One region of the uncultured Merdimmobilis sp. genome, then DNA from elsewhere that is predicted to be linked to it. Evidence: predicted binding sites of a transcription regulator. Region 1 holds the regulator's gene; the other holds the start of a gene.

Region 1 (3,329 bases):
AATAAACCGGAACAACTCCCCGTAGGTATAGCACTCGCTGGTGTCGCCGGAAAGAATCGTCTTGTGGCGCATCCAAGAAAGCAGGTCCTCTGGCTTGGCCTTTTCCAGTTCCAAATGGGTCAGCGGCTCGATGATCAGTTTGGTGGTATTGGCCAGGCTGAACATCCCCTCACACATCAAAAGCGCCACCGGTATGCCGCAGACTTCCATCTGGCGGACCAGGAGGTCGCTGGTCCCCGAACACAGCTCCCGCACTTTGATGATGTTGTCAAGCAGGTTGACCCCCAGCTTTTCCTCCAGGGCGGCATCGTCCTGCGGCGGCTCATAATCCATGGATTTCATGGACTTTTTTAGGTTAAACACTGGAATATCCCTCCCAAGAACAGCGGCATCGCCGCAGCCATTTCTATGGCAAGTATGGCCATTCCTGCGCCTCTTTATGTGTTTTGGGAGGATTTTTTCCCCTTCCATGGTCCAGCACACCGTCAAAATCGCATAAAAAATGGGACAGGGCACATACTAAACTGCGATTGCAACTAGATTTTTTGGGGAGGCTGGCCTATGTATGTTGTCTTGTTTCGAACCATCCTGCTTTACATTTTAATCATCTTCAGCCTGCGGGTTATGGGCAAACGCCAGCTGGGGGAGCTACAGCCCTCGGAGTTTGTCATCACCATTCTCATCTCCAATATTGCCACCCTGCCCATTGAGGATACCAACGTCCCACTCTTGTGCGGAGCCATCCCCATTCTAACATTGATGTGTTTTGAGGTGTTTATCTCCACCCTCATCTTAAAGAGCAAAACCGCCCGAAAGGTCATCTCCGGCAATCCCAGAGTCTTAATCCGGGATGGCAAAGTGGATCAGCAGGAGATGCAGAACCTGCGGTTTTCGGTGGATGATCTGCTGGAGCAGCTGCGCACCAACAATGTGTTCGATATCCAGGACGTGGCCTTCGCCATAGTGGAAACCACCGGGAAACTCTCAGTTTACCAGCGGTTTGAGGCCCGCAACGTCACCCCTCAGATGCTGAATCTGCAAAGCCCTGGGGAGGATGCCCTCCTGCCGGTGGCGGTGATCAGCGACGGCGAGGTGGTGGAGGACAGCCTGCGCTTTTGCAACCTGAAACCGGAATGGCTGCACAAAGTACTGTCAGAAAATGGGTATCAGCCCCAAGACATCTTTTTGATGACCTGCAACCGCAAGGCCCAATACCACATCATCCCAAAGGAGAAATAGCCTTATGAAACGCTTTGTAATTGCCGTGGTCATCATGGCCGCTATGCTGGGCAGCAGCGGGGTGGTCCTCTATGGGCTCACCCAGGTGAAGGATGAGATGATTGCCAGCCTGGATGAGCTGACCCAGATGGTGGAGGACAAGGAATATGACAGGGCTCACGAATTGTCAGAACAGCTTTTTCACCGGTGGGATGAAGAGGAGAACCGGCTGATCCGCTATGTCCGCCACACCGACCTGGACAGCATCTCCAGCCGGATGGCCCGTCTCCCCTACCTGGTAAAATACAAAGACCCCGCTGAATTTCTCAGCGAGGTCAGCCAGATTCGGTATCTGATTCTGCATTTATGGGAATCGGAACTTCCCCTGATGCGCAATATTTTATAGATTTTTTAGGAGGAAAATATTGTCCTATGGGGGACATTCCGCGCCGGAGGTAATCCCGCGCCGGTCTGCCGAAGCAGACCGGTGTGCAAAAACAGTCGGGGCAGATAGGCGTAACTTACCATAGCCGGCCATAATTGATGGCTCCAGTGGAAAAATGGAGGTAGACGTCAGTGGATATTGGAGTCCAGGATGTTGTTTAACTCCTCTAAAAAGGAATGGATGTCTTGGAATTGATGGTACACCGATGCAAATCGCACATAGGCGACTTGGTCGATCTCCCTTAGTTTGGCAAGGGCATACTCCCCCAATTTTTGGGAGGAGACTTCCCGCACCAAACTGTTTTGGCAGGATTGTTCAATCTCGTCAATAGCCTGCTCCAACTGGTTTAGGGAGACTGGGCGCTTCTCACAAGCGCGCAGCATGCCAGACAACAGTTTGTTCCGGTCAAACGGCTCCCTGGAATTGTCTTTTTTGATCACCATCAACGGCGTGGTTTCAATCACCTCATAGGTGGTAAACCGTTTGCCGCAGGAAAGGCATTCTCTCCTGCGGCGGATGCGCTCCCCTTCGTCGGTGGGGCGGGAATCAACTACTTTGCTTTCTTGGTAACCGCAATACGGGCACTTCACTCTAGCTCACTCCAATCACACGATGCCGCAAGCACTCTGTCAAATCTGCTACAGTACAGTTGGTGTACAGCAGTCCCCCGGCAGATCGTGTCGTTCTAAAACGTTCTTGTCAGTCCTTGAAAGAATACAAAACTGCCCATAATTATGCAAAATTCGACAAACAGGTCTCTTTCACAAAAAGGGGGATTTTTCCCGGAAACGCCGCAGTTTCCGCTTGGAATTCTAGAAAAATCCGAGAGATACTTTCAGGACAAGTATAGCATAAAGTGCCCATATAACACAAGAATTTTCAGCATATTGCCAAAATAAATTGGATGAGGCTGTCTCTGCGGTTTGTTTTACATCCTTTGGTACCAAAAGGTGCAAGTTCCGCTCTGCGCAGATTCAGAATCCGTCGACTAGGTCATTCTGGCCGTGATTTTAGGTTGTTCCCACCGCGGCAAAAGGCCGCATTTTTGCATGTGCAGGGTTAGTCTCTGCATAAATTGCCAAGAGTGCTGTCATTCTCTGGCAATTCTGGGTCGTACTCCGCCACCAAATCTTCGATTATGTCTCTTGCATGTATTGCCGAAGCTTGGTTGGCTGTGAGCAGTTCTGCTATCCAGGTGGCAAAATCGCTATTCACCGTCACATTCCCCAAGCGAAACACTTCAAATCCGCCATTATCATGGCCGCATATTGCAAATGTCCGGCGTATTCCAATCGCATCCAATTCCACTTCCTCACACAACGCGCTGTAGCGTATGCTTGGACCGGCTTGTAGGCCCATGTGCTCTTACCTCCCCAAACTGTTTTTTGACAGCAGTACCATTATATACATAATCTGCCAATTTTTTCAAGGTCGTGGGTACAAAAAGATGTCGACACGCCTCGACAAAACTTTGTGTAAACCTTTGTCTTAGGCAAAGGTTTTTTTGAGGAGAATTACTCTTGTTTTTTCTGTTTTCTCTCGATTTTGTGCAGAATTTTTCGCTTCTTCTTGGTGGAGAACAACAAAAGTATTTTTTGTCTTTCTCCTATTGCCCAAGCGGACAATCCCCTTCTCGTTCCATCGCGGATGAACCCCACTGGACCCC
Region 2 (3,329 bases), on a different contig from region 1:
CCGCTTTTTGTCGATCCGCACGAACCGGCCGGAGAGGCCCTCGGCAGGGGTGGCGATCAACGAATAGTTGAAGCCGGTTTTCTGGGATTCCTCATCCATCCGTTTGCGCATGTAGCCGATGATCTCCAAGCCCAGCTTCTGGGACTCCGCCGACTCTCCGTGGTGGTAGCCGGTCAGCGCCTTGAGGCACTCAGCCAAGCCGATGAAGCCCATGGTCAAGGTGCCGTGTTTGAGCACTTCGCCCACCTCGTCGTCGGGGGAGAGTTTATCGGAGTCCAGCCAGACCCCCTGCCCCATGAGGAAGGGGTAGTTGCGCACCTTTTTAGAGGCTTGCAGGCGGAAACGGGCCATCAGCTGGTCGATGACCAGGTCGATCTCATGGTCCAGCATCTCAAAGAACAAATCCACATCGTGGTTGGCTTTGATGGCCAGACGAGGCAGGTTCACCGAGGTAAAGCTCAGGTTGCCCCGGCCAAAGGTGGTCTCCCGGCTGGGGTCGTGGACGTTAGCCATAACCCGGGTGCGGCAGCCCATATAGGCGACTTCGGTATTGGGGTCGCCGGGCTTGTAGTACTGGAGGTTGAAGGGTGCATCCAGGAAAGAGAAGTTGGGGAACAGCCGCTTGGCAGACACCCGGCAGGCCAGCTTAAACAGGTCATAGTTGGGTTCGCCTTCGTTGTAATTGATCCCCTCTTTCACCTTGAAGATGTGGATGGGGAAAATGGCGGTCTCGCCGTTGCCAAGGCCAGCCTCGGTGGCCAACAGGATGTTCTTAATGACCATCCGCCCCTCGGGGGAGGTGTCGGTCCCGTAGTTGATGGAGCTGAAGGGCACCTGGGCGCCAGCGCGGGAGTGCATGGTATTCAGGTTGTGGACCAGCGCCTCCATGGCTTGGAAGGTGGAGCGGTCGGTCTCCTGTGCCGCACTCTTGTGGGCGAACTGCTGGCAGTGTTCCGCCAAAGCTGGGTCCATCATCTCGCCCAAGCGTTTGGCTTCCTCTTCCCGATAGCCATTGTCATCAGCCAGGATGGGGTACAAGCCGGTTTCCTCCTGGATGGCGTTCATCATCCCTTTGATGGTCTCCTCGGCGTTTTCCATGCCGCACAGCAATTCACAGGCTTTTGCCAGGTTTTTACGGTACAGCTTACGGAAGGTCTTTACCACCCCGTGGGCCATCCCATAGTCGAAGTTAGGGATGCTCTGGCCGCCATGCTGGTCGTTCTGGTTGGACTGGATGGCAATGCACCCCAGGGCGGCATAGCTTTGGATGTCATTGGGCTCCCGCAGGAAACCGTGGCCGGTGGAAAAACCGCCGCGGAACAGCTTTTCAATGTCAATCTGGCAACAGGTGGTGGTCAAAGTGTAGAAGTCCATGTCGTGGATGTGGATATCCCCATCTATGTGGGCTTTGGAATACGCAGGGTCGAGGATGTACATCTCACAGAACTGCTTGGCGCCCTCGGACCCATACTTCAGCATGGTTCCCATGGGGGTGTCCCCGTCGATGTTGGCATTCTCCCGTTTGACGTCGTTGTCCTCCGCGTCCTGGAAGGTCAGATCTTCATAGATCTTCATCAACTTCGTGTTCATCTCCCGCACCCGGGTGCGCTGGGCGCGGTACAGGATGTACTCCTTGGCGGTGCGGCTGTGGCCATTTTCGATCAGGGTGTGTTCTACGGCGTCTTGAACCTGTTCCACGGTGGGCTCTACCTCACCGTACTGCTGTTCCAGGTAGAGGACAACCTGATGGGCCAAGTCCTGGGCCATCTCGTAGTTGTCGCCCCCCAGCACTTTCGCCGCCTTGAAGATGGCATCTGCAATCTTCTTTTTGTCGAAGGGAACGGTTCTCCCATCGCGCTTCACAATCTGCCTGATCATATCTCTTCCTCCGATTTCCTATTTGTATAAAAGGCCATATATCATTGATATTGTATAGTCGACAAAATATGAGCACAATATCTTGTATGCCCCTGTGACACAAATACTATGATATAGCATCTGGCGGGTAAAGTCAATCGTCAATGGTACTAGTTCAAGGGCCATTATTTTTCCGTTTTTTTATCGGATAGAAAGAGACGGCGCCTAACTGTTTAAAATATACAAAATAACTCCATTTTCGACCTGCAAAAGAGGCGCCTTAGGCTGTCTCCAGCTTTTTCGGCGCCTTTTTCTCAGCAGATTACAGAAGGTGGATGCCGTTTTCATCACAGCGGCGGATCATATTCTCCGGCCAGACAGCCGCCTGAACCTCGCCGATGTGCGCTTTTTCCAAGAGATACATGCACAGGCGGGATTGGCCGATGCCTCCGCCCATGGTCAGGGGCAGTTCCCCCGCTAAAAGCTGTTTGTGGAAGGGAAGTTCCCGGCGGGATTCACATCCTGCCAGCCGCAGCTGTTCCTCCATAGCCTTTTCGTCCACCCGGATGCCCATGCTGGACAACTCGAAGGCGTGGCCCAGGATGGGGTACCACACCAGCAGGTCGCCGTTGAGTTTCCAGTCGTCGTAGTCCGGGGCACGGCCGTCGTGGGGCTTGCCGCCTTTGAGCTTGCCACCGATCTGCATCAGGAACACGGTACCGCATTCCTTACAGATGGCGTCCTCCCGCTGTTTGGGGGTGAAGCCGGGGTACCGGTCCTCCAGCTCCTGGGAGGTGATAAAGGTGACGTCCTCTGCCACCTTGGGGGTGTAGGCCGGGTAGGCGGCGATCAGTTTCTCCTCGGTGAGGCGCAGGGCGGCCACAATCTTGCGGACCGTCTCCTTCAGGAACTCCACGTTGCGCTCCTCCCGGTTGATGACCCGCTCCCAATCCCACTGGTCCACATAGATGGAGTGGATGTTGTCCAGCTCCTCATCCCGGCGGATGGCGTTCATATCGCAGTACAGGCCGCTGTCCAGGGGGAAGTGGTAGCGCTTCAAGGCTTGGCGTTTCCATTTAGCCAGGGAGTGGACGATCTGCACATCCTCCCCCATGTCTTTGACATCAAACTGAACCGGGCGCTCCACCCCGTTCAGGTCGTCGTTGAGGCCGCTGCCCGGCAGTACAAACAAGGGGGCCGACACACGGGTCAAATTGAGCTGATTGGCAAGCTCCCTCTCAAAAGTATCCTTCAGCAGTTTGATGGCGATTTCGGTTTCCATAATGTCCAGCTTGGGCTGGTACCCTTCTGGAAGTTGCAATCTCTCCAGTGACATCGGCAATACCCTCCTTACAGTGTTGGTTTGTGTTTGTAAAAACAATGCTCTAATAGTATCACGATTCTTGCAGATACGCAACCCCCTACAGGACATTTTTTCCTCTTTTTCGGTGTATTTCATCATTTGCCACAGA

The links. The regulator NrdR, encoded in region 1, represses ribonucleotide reductase genes. The targets are predictions, from matches to a motif close to CACNANATNTNGTG.
Region 2: a site for NrdR is predicted at 1,952-1,965, ahead of RDQ42_RS06015 (anaerobic ribonucleoside triphosphate reductase). Genes of this name have one in related genera too.

The regions. Positions count from the first base shown of each region.
Region 1 is NZ_CABRJC010000003.1:143,549-146,877, forward strand. Features, by position in the region: gene RDQ42_RS03425 (spore germination protein) at 1-363, opposite strand, end outside; gene RDQ42_RS03430 (DUF421 domain-containing protein) at 562-1,239, shown strand; gene RDQ42_RS03435 (DUF4363 family protein) at 1,244-1,624, shown strand; gene nrdR (transcriptional regulator NrdR) at 1,792-2,253, opposite strand; gene RDQ42_RS03445 (hypothetical protein) at 2,723-3,022, opposite strand.
Region 2 is NZ_CABRJC010000009.1:40,041-43,369, reverse strand. Features, by position in the region: gene RDQ42_RS06015 (anaerobic ribonucleoside triphosphate reductase) at 1-1,878, opposite strand, end outside; gene asnA (aspartate--ammonia ligase) at 2,180-3,187, opposite strand.